DNA from 3 places in the Gottfriedia sp. OAE603 genome. Region 1 is predicted to be linked to each of the others. Evidence: predicted binding sites of a transcription regulator. Region 1 holds the regulator's gene; each other region holds the start of a gene.
The links. The regulator Rex, encoded in region 1, represses fermentation and respiration genes when NADH is low (regulators of the CRP and FNR family bind a similar motif). The targets are predictions, from matches to a motif close to TTGTGAAATATTTCACAA.

Region 1 (3,294 bases):
TTTATTAATTTTAATTTACGTATTTTAAAGAAGTTTAATAAAAATATGTAAATACCTTTTAAGAACCATCTTAAACGAGTACAATAATGTACATGTTGTTATAAACCTTTGGGTTATGAAAATATCAACACAAAGGAGTTATCGTTTTGAAAACAAGAGATTTATGGATTTTATTAACGTATGTTTTGATTCAGTATTCTGGATTGTATGGTGTTCGTTTTCTATTAAATAGTAGTTTATATGAAGGCTTAGACAAAGAAACAGCCAAAATCGAAGCAGTGGGTTTATGGGGATGCATTAGTTTTATTACAGGTCTTCTAGTTATTTTAATTTTATTAAGAGGTCCAATCTCTATTGGAATAAAAAACCTTTCGTCTAGTTTTACGCTGACAATATTAAAATGGGCTTTAATTGGTTATGCTGTCACAATGTTTACTCAAATTGTGTGTAATCTCATTTTAATTTTAGTTTTTGATTTAGATAAAGGGTCAGAAAACACGCAGAACATTATTCAAATCGCTAAGCTAAACCCTGCCTTTATCGTCATTCCAAGTTTAATTGCACCGATATTGGAAGAAATCGTATTCCGTCGTATTATTTTTAAAAAGCTATTTGAACGTTTTCCATTTATTGTTTCTGCTGGAATTAGCTCAGTTATTTTTGCGTTCATGCACGGTGACCTGCCATTCTTTTTATCTTATTTTCTAATCGGATTTATATTTTGTTACCTATATAAACGAACAAATTCAATTTTAGTTCCAATTTTAACTCATATGTTCATGAACTCATTTGTCGTATTTCAACAAATTAAATTGTTTCATTTCATCTATTAAAAAAACCCCCATGGAAATGGGGGTTTTTAATTTACTTATTGTTGTAAGAAGTATGCTAATGTTTGTAACTCAACAGCTAAATCAATATGATGTATTCGAATATGTTCCGGAACACTAATACGTGCAGGCGTAAAATTCAAAATACCTCTTATATTTTTACCTTTTAAACGGTCTGCAATCGACTGTGCGACTTGAGCAGGAACAGTTAGAATGACGATTTGAATATCATCGTTCATTATTTCTTCTAATTTATCAAGATTATAGACTGGAACTCCACCTATTTCTGTTCCAATCTTCATTGGGTCGATATCAAACGCCATTTCAATCTTTGTATTATTGTTTTTTATAAAATTATAATGTAAAAATGCGGTTCCTAAATTCCCCACACCGATTAACGCTACTTTCATTACTTCGTGTTGGTTAAGCGCTTTCGAAAAAAATGTTAATAAATAATTTACATTATAGCCATACCCTTTTTTTCCTAAGGCACCAAAATACGAAAAATCTCTTCTAATTGTAGCGGAATCTACTTTTACTGCTTCACTTAACTCTGCTGAAGAAACTCTTTGTTTACCTGATAAAGACAAATTCTTTATAAAACGGTAATATAAAGGTAGACGTTTAGCAGTAGCTTGTGGAATTTTAATTTGTTCCGACTCCATTTTACAATCCCCCACTTACTGTTACTGTAATTCTTTTTACTATATTGTGTAAATAGCCTTCATTTTAGTAATAAAGTACTTGTTCTACTGTAAAATATACACTATATTTATGAATTTTGACAGTAAACAGTTTAATAGATAAAAAATTTTGCAATGAGGTGAAATATCTTGATCCTATTACAAGTTAATAATGTCTCCAAATATTTTGGTAGTGACATTATACTTTCAAATATTAAGTTAGAAGTTCAGACGAATGATCGAGTAGCAATTGTTGGTCGAAATGGTGCTGGTAAGTCTACTCTTTTAAAAATTATTGCCGGTGAAATATCTTATGATGGTGGAGAATTAATTAAACCAAAAGATGTCACGATTGGATATCTAGCTCAAAACTCTGGCTTACAAAGTGATCGCTCAATTTGGGAAGAATACTATTCTGTTTTTAGCCATTTGGTAGAAATGCAGGATAACATGAGAAAGCTAGAACATAAAATGACCCAAGAAGATGTTTATTCAAATCAAACAGTTTACGACAAAATTGTGAACGAATATGATCATCTTCAATTTACATTTAAAGAAAGTGGCGGATATCAATTTGAAGCAGATATTCGTTCAATTATTAGTGGTCTTGGCTTTTCAAATGAAGATTACAATACAAAAATATCATCATTAAGTGGTGGTCAGAAAACGAGACTGGCATTAGGTAAGCTATTACTAACAAAGCCTGATTTATTAATTCTGGACGAGCCTACGAACCATTTAGACATTGATACACTTAGCTGGCTTGAACGTTATTTACAATCCTACCCTGGCGCTGTATTAATCGTGTCACATGATCGCTATTTTCTTGATCAAGTTGTAAATATCGTTTATGAGATTTCAAACCACAAGCATCAAAGATATGTGGGGAATTATAGTAAGCATTTAGAACTTAAAGCTGCTCAATACGAACAAGACTTAAAACAGTTTGAGAAACAACAAGAACAAATCGCCAAGCTCGAAGATTTTGTTCAGAGAAATATCGCTCGCGCTTCTACTACTAAAAGAGCGCAAAGCCGTCGAAAACAACTAGATCGAATGGTCAGAGTAGATAAACCACAAGGAGACGAGTCTTCTGCCAATTTTTCTTTTACAATAGATAAACAAAGTGGAAATGATGTACTTAACGTTAGAGACCTTTTCATTGGTTACGACCGTGTACCGACTATAGATCAGTCAATGCAGTTTGTCCTTAATCGTGGAGATAGTGTTGCCCTAGTAGGACCAAATGGAGTTGGAAAATCAACATTACTTAAAACGATTATTGGCGATTTAGAAAAACTACAAGGCAGTATAGATTTCGGAGCAAATGTATTTATTGGTTACTATGATCAAGAACAAGCTAAATTAACATCGAACAAAAGAGTTCTTGATGAGTTATGGGATGATTATCCGTTAAAGACTGAACAAGAAATTAGAACAATCTTAGGTAACTTTTTATTCTCTGGAGATGATGTCACGAAAAATGTCTCATCTTTAAGTGGTGGTGAGAAAGCTAGATTGGCTCTTGCAAAGCTTATGATGAAAAAAGCAAATTTCTTAATTCTAGATGAGCCAACGAACCACTTAGATTTGGATAGTAAGGAAGTATTAGAAAATGCTCTACTAGATTACCCAGGAACAATCTTATTCGTTTCCCATGATCGATACTTTATGAACAGATTATCCACAAAAACATTTGAACTTGCAAAAGAAGGTTTGACTCCTTATTTAGGCGATTATGATTATTATTTATTCAAGAAAAATGAAGCATATGAAAAAGA
Region 2 (3,294 bases), 2.7 Mb from region 1:
AATATAACCGCCATAACAATAGTTGCAATGATGGTAATTGATGCTCCGCCAATTTTACTAATGATATCAAGTAGGTCATAACCAGTTACAATTCCTGTTGCTAAAATGATCAGCGCTCCAATTGTCGCAGGCCAAGCCTCATTAATTCCTTTTGGCCTCCAAAATATGACTGCCATCGTCATGATAAATACAAAAGCAGTCACTACAATTTCAAAATTCATTTTTATTCACCTTTCTTTACAAGGAAGTTTTGTTTTGACACCTACTTGTCCGATTAATATACTAATATTCAATTTTATCAAACTTGTACTTAGTTACTTGTCTAATTTTCTAAGATTGTATGTTTGTCCAGATAGTATAAATACCCCATAAAGATAGTTGTCTATTATGTGAAACGCCTAGAAAATGTGTATAAAAACACAAAAACCAGACTAGTCAGCTACGCTAGTCTGGTTTTTGGATATTTTATTTCAAAATAACATTTAGTTAATCAAAACATCTTTTTCCATTTACATAATAACTATCTTCTCGAAATGTAGAAAATGCAATTTCAAATTCAGGTATTTTTAAAGACTGGATATATTTTGTGATGGATGCTGAAAATAGATCTCTCGTTTCTAGGCCTCTTTCAAACCATTTTACTTCTATAAAAGGGAAGACTTCTATGACTTTACCATCGAATATTGAAGTAGAATGAAGACATTCAAGAACAAAATTATCTGTTCCACATTCACATATTTCTGCTAATTCATCTACTAATGGTTTACTTATTTGGCAAATATCTTCTACATTAAATCCTCTAAATAATAGTTGCGGCATAATCATTACTCCTTACTTACTATAATATGGAATTAATTATAACGAAAAAAAGTAATGAAAAGCTAATGCTAAAATGAAAATTATATAAAGTGCCTGTGCCGTCTCATTAATACCAATTTTCACTAGGGAGTTTGGCACATTCTTCAGTAATCAACATTGTGTAAATTCAATGATACAAATACCAATCTCTATAAAAAAGTAGGTTATTAAAAGAAAAAAATATAATTGCTATTGATAATCATTTTCAATTGTGTTATTCTAATCTCATATAGAAGTTTTAAGTATAAGCCATTGTTTTTAAATGTTCTTGGATTGGTCCTAATTTTGGATTCAACCCTAGAGCCCCCAAACCCTATAGAAGAGGAAAATGTGCTAGGACATCTATTTTCCTCTTCACCCTAATTGCCTGTACAAAAACGCAGATTATCTGCGTTTTTTTTTTGTGTTTGTAGAATTTATAAAGAGATTTTGAAGAAGATATCATCCTTTAAATTATCTAAATATTATACTAATTTATTGTTTTTAAAATTTTAAACTTTAGAATAAAAATTTAATGTGAATCTAATATTTGTCTAAAATGTGAACGTTGTGAAAAAGGTAACATAAGGGTTGAACACTTGCTATATATAGGATTAAGAAGGTTTTTGATAAATGGAATTATGTCTAAAATGTGAACACTAATTTTTAAAGTTCAAATTGCTAATTAATTGTTTGTTTTTTTATTTAAAGTATTTTACTATAACTGTGGATATTGTTTGTCATTACAGTGACAATTTATAAACATACTTAATTTGCATTCTATTTTAGAATCGTTTTTGAACTTTTACTTAATTTAGAGGAAGGAAGAATGAAATGAAAAAATTTCTAATGAGCATCATGGTTATGATGATTGCGGTCATTATGGGTGCTTGTGAAAAAATAGCCGTTCTTGATCCAAAAGGACCTGTTGCAAAAACACAAGCAGATACAATTATTTTTTCGATGTTGATGATGTTAGGGGTATTATTAGTCGTTTATATTCTATTTATTGTCATTATTAATAAATATCGTGCTAGTAAACTACCAGAAGATTATGAGCCTCCTCATGAAGAAGGAAGTAAGTGGCTTGAAATTATTTGGACAGTTATACCGGTTGTGATCGTAACTATTTTATCAGTCGTAACGGTAAAAACGACAACAGCTGTTGAAACTGTACCAAAAGGACATGAAAATGATAAAACGCTTGTCATTTATGCTAGTTCATCAAACTGGAAATGGCACTTCTCATATCCAGAACAAGGGATTGAAACAGTTAACTATGTGAATATTCCTACAAACAGACATGTAGAATTCCGTTTATATTCTTTCGGACCAATCACTAGTTTCTGGGTTCCACAATTAGGTGGTCAAAAATATGCAATGAGTGATATGGTTACAAAATTGAATTTTGTTGCTTCAAGTGAAGGTTCATTCATAGGGAAAAATAGTAATTTCAATGGTGAGGGCTTTGCTGGTATGGAATTTGAAGTATTAGCAATGAACGATAATGAATTTAATAGCTGGGTTACTGATGTAAAAGAAACAGCACCTGCTCTAACAGAAAAAGAGTTTGATAAATTACTAGAAATAGAACATTTAGGTAGAAAAACCTATACTTCTACTCATTTAGAATTTAGACCAGCTCCAGAAGGTGAAAATGCTGGCCATCATCATGGTTCATCAGATAGTGAAAGTGGTACACATGACCACCACGAGATGGATATGGACATGGAGGGGGATAAATAATGGGTTTCAAATGGGATCACTTTTTTGTAACAGGTGAACCAATGATTTATGGAGCAATGGTAAGTATTGTTTTAGTATCACTTGCTATTGTAATTGGTTTAACCAAATTTAAAAAATGGGGTTATTTATGGACTGAATGGTTAACAACAGTTGACCATAAGCGAATTGGTGTTATGTATATATTATGTGCACTATTAATGCTGTTCCGTGGAGGGGTTGATGCATTATTAATGCGAGCTCAACTTGCGGGTCCAGATTTAAAAATTTTAGATGCTCAACATTATAATGAGATTTTTACAACACATGGTCTTATTATGATTCTCTTTATGGCAATGCCGTTCATTATCGGTTTAATGAACATCGTTATTCCTCTTCAAATTGGGGCAAGAGACGTAGCATTTCCATATTTAAATGCAGTTAGCTTCTGGTTATTCTTTGCTGGAGCAATGTTATTAAATGTAAGTTTCATCATCGGTGGTTCACCTGATGCAGGTTGGACAGCATATTTCCCACTAGCCGGTAAAGAATTTAGCCCGGGTGTAGGGAATAACTATTATGCAATTGCACTACAAATAGCTGGTTTAGGTACATTAATGACCGGTATTAACTTTATTGTAACAATCTTAAAAATGCGTGCACCTGGTATGACATTAATGAAAATGCCGATGTTTACTTGGAGTATCTTAATTACAAACGTTATTATTTTATTTG
Region 3 (3,294 bases), 2.7 Mb from region 1:
ATTAAATGAATTAGAGGATTATGCTGATACAAAAAAAGATTACACGCATTAAGCGTGTAATCTTTTTCCATTTGTAGTTTTAATGGATACGGACTTTGTAAAATATTTACTTTCGTATACGAGTTCAGTTACTTTTGCACATATACCAACTGATAAAATTGTATAACCTACTTCATTCCAAGATAGGTAACTTAATGAAAAAAGAAGGATACAAGCATCAAAAATAAAGTATACTTTCCCAATAGAAATATTTGATTTCTTACTCATTAAAATCGTTATTAAATCATCTCCACCAGTCGCTCCACCGAACTTAAGAATTAAGCCAAGTCCAAAACCAGCAAAAACTCCCCCTAAAATTGCAGGAATAAAAAGATGATTTTCAAAATGTAAGGTGACCGTAGATGTTTTTTCTATGATTGAATAAAAAATTGAAAAAGAAACTGCACCAATAAAGGTATTAATCAGTAATCTTTTACCGAGAAAAAAACCAGCCATTAAAATAATGGGAATATCTAAAATTAATGTTGTTATTGATGGTGAAATATTAAAAGAATTTTTTACTAATAGCGCAATTCCTAGAAAACCACCTTCAGATAAATTGTTTTGAAAATGAAAATGGTATAAAGAAGTTGCTAAAATAAATGAACCAATCAAAATCATTAAGGTCTCACCCAAACGATTGTTTATCATTGTTATTTCCTCTTTTCGTAGTTAGTAGTTTAAAAAGTTCATTACTTAAACTAACTACGTACAAATAGCTTTTCGTAGTTAGTTTAAAAACTCCCTAACTACTACGCTATATGTCATTGAAGAAATAACATAATCGCCTGTCAACCATAGTTTCGCCTACCTTCAGTTTTATTTTAGAGTTCTATTCGTTCTCTAAATAAAAACTGCTAAGTGTAGGATAGATCTTTACGTTGCCAAATGCTCCTTCGAGCAATCATGGTTACACGTCCTTTTTTCCAGTTTTGTTAGAAAAAATCTAACAGATAAAACAAGTTCATATGAACTTATTCTTAATCTTATCATATGTTGTAAAGTTTGAAAAAAAGAAAAGATTTAACAAAAACTTAAAATTACAAAAAATAATGCAAACTACATTCGTGAAATTATTCACAAAATATACATAGCTTTTTCTTAATATGAGCGTTATATTGTATGTGTGGAGGTTGAACTAATACATACATGTGAAACTTTTCACATATTTTAGATTGATAGTGGGACGTAATTTGTTTTATATGGACTAAAACAGTCCACATTTGAAGGAGGACTACTGATGACCGTTCAAGAGAAAGAAAGAAAAGACTTGGTTAACGCTTCAACTATTGTAAACGAATTAGTTATAAAAGGACAAATAGCATTAAAAGAATTTGAAAACTATGAGCAAGATGAGATTAATAAAATTGTTCATTCAATGGTACTCGCAGGATTAGACCAGCACATGAGATTAGCCAAAATGGCGCTAGATGAAACTGGGAGAGGGGTATATGAAGATAAAATTATTAAAAACTTATTTGCAACCGAATATATATGGAATTCAATTAAAAATAATAAAACGGTAGGCATTATTAATGAAGATAAACAAACAGGGATTATAGAAATAGCTGAACCAGTAGGGGTAATTGCTGGTGTAACTCCTACAACGAATCCAACCTCTACAACACTGTTTAAAGCCATTATTGCGATAAAAACTAGAAATCCAATTATTTTTGCTTTTCACCCTTCAGCTCAAAAATGTAGTCGAGAAGCAGCTAGAATCGTTCATGAAGCAGCAGTAAAAGCAGGTGCACCTAAAAATTGTATTCAATGGATTGAAGAGCCATCAATAGAAGCTACTAAAAGCTTGATGAATCATGAAGGGGTAGCACTTGTTTTAGCAACAGGTGGAGCTGGTATGGTAAAGTCAGCTTACAGTACCGGGAAGCCGGCTTTAGGAGTTGGCCCTGGTAACGTACCATGTTATATCGAAAAATCAGCAAATAAAAAGTGCGCAGTCAATGATTTAATCCTTTCAAAAACGTTCGATAATGGTATGATTTGTGCTTCTGAGCAGGCAGTCATCATAGATGAGGACATTTATGATGAAGTAAAACATGAACTGAAGGAAAACAAATGCTATTATGTATCAAAAGAAGAGAAGAAAAAATTAGAAAGTCTTGTAATTAACGAACAAACATGTGCTGTTAATAGTGATATTGTAGGGAAATCTGCTTTTGAAATTGCAAAACTTGCAGGAATAGATGTTCCAGTGGATACAAAAATCTTGATAGCTGAATGTTTTTCCGTTGGTGAAAAAGAACCACTAACAAGGGAAAAGTTAAGTCCTGTATTAGCTGCTATTAAAGTGAAAGGATATGAAGAAGGATTTAAACGTTGTGAAGAAATGTTAGAGTTAGGTGGGTTAGGACACTCAGCAGTAATTCATAGCGAAAATGAAGAAATTCAAAGAAACTTTGGACTTAAAATGAAAGCTTGTAGAATTATTATTAATTCACCATCGTCACATGGGGGAATTGGAGATTTGTATAATGCATTTATTCCTTCACTTACGCTCGGGTGTGGTTCTCACGGTAAGAACTCAGTTTCATCAAATGTATCAACAGTACATTTATTAAATATTAAAAAGTTAGGCAGACGAAATACAAATATGCAATGGTTTAAACTGCCACCTAAAATTTACTTTGAAAAGTATTCAACAGGGTATTTAGAAAAAATGCCAAATATTTCAAAAGCCTTTATTGTGACAGATGAAGCGATGGTCAAACTAGGTTATGTCGACATCATTAAATATTATTTGGAAAAACGGGAAAATAATGTTCAGATTGAAATATTTTCTGATGTCGAGCCTGACCCTTCAGATCATACTGTTTTTAAAGGTGCAGAAAGAATGCAATTATTTCAACCAGATACAATTATCGCATTCGGTGGTGGTTCTGCAATGGATGCTGCAAAAGGTATGTGGATGTTTTATGAATATCCGTCGACTTCATTTGATGGCCCAAAACAAAAGTTTCTAGATATTCGTAAACGTTCATATCAATATCCTAAGTTAGGTCGTAAGGCGAGCTTTGTCGCAATTCCAACGACTTCTGGGACAGGTTCAGAAGTCACTCCATTTGCAGTCATTACAGATAATGAAAAGAATATAAAGTATCCATTAGCGGACTACGAATTAACGCCAGATGTAGCAATCATTGATCCTCAATTTGTATCAACTGTTCCAAAAAGTATTACTGCAGATACGGGAATGGATGTTTTAACTCATGCGATAGAAGCATATGTAAGTGTTTT

Region 2: qoxA (cytochrome aa3 quinol oxidase subunit II) is a predicted target of Rex. The motif match lies at 1,406-1,423, and genes of this name have one in related genera.
Region 3: adhE (bifunctional acetaldehyde-CoA/alcohol dehydrogenase) is a predicted target of Rex. The motif match lies at 1,189-1,206, and genes of this name have one in related genera.

The regions. Positions count from the first base shown of each region.
Region 1 covers NZ_JBEUNN010000001.1:3,881,398-3,884,691, forward strand. Annotated here, with positions in the region: gene ABID96_RS19460 (CPBP family intramembrane glutamic endopeptidase) at 147-833, shown strand; gene ABID96_RS19465 (redox-sensing transcriptional repressor Rex) at 869-1,495, opposite strand; gene ABID96_RS19470 (ABC transporter ATP-binding protein) at 1,664-3,294, shown strand, end outside.
Region 2 covers NZ_JBEUNN010000001.1:1,181,735-1,185,028, forward strand. Annotated here, with positions in the region: gene ABID96_RS05855 (arsenic transporter) at 1-221, opposite strand, end outside; gene ABID96_RS05860 (DUF1904 family protein) at 487-819, opposite strand; gene qoxA (cytochrome aa3 quinol oxidase subunit II) at 1,672-2,583, shown strand; gene qoxB (cytochrome aa3 quinol oxidase subunit I) at 2,583-3,294, shown strand, end outside.
Region 3 covers NZ_JBEUNN010000001.1:1,198,962-1,202,255, forward strand. Annotated here, with positions in the region: gene ABID96_RS05945 (YitT family protein) at 49-690, opposite strand; gene adhE (bifunctional acetaldehyde-CoA/alcohol dehydrogenase) at 1,280-3,294, shown strand, end outside.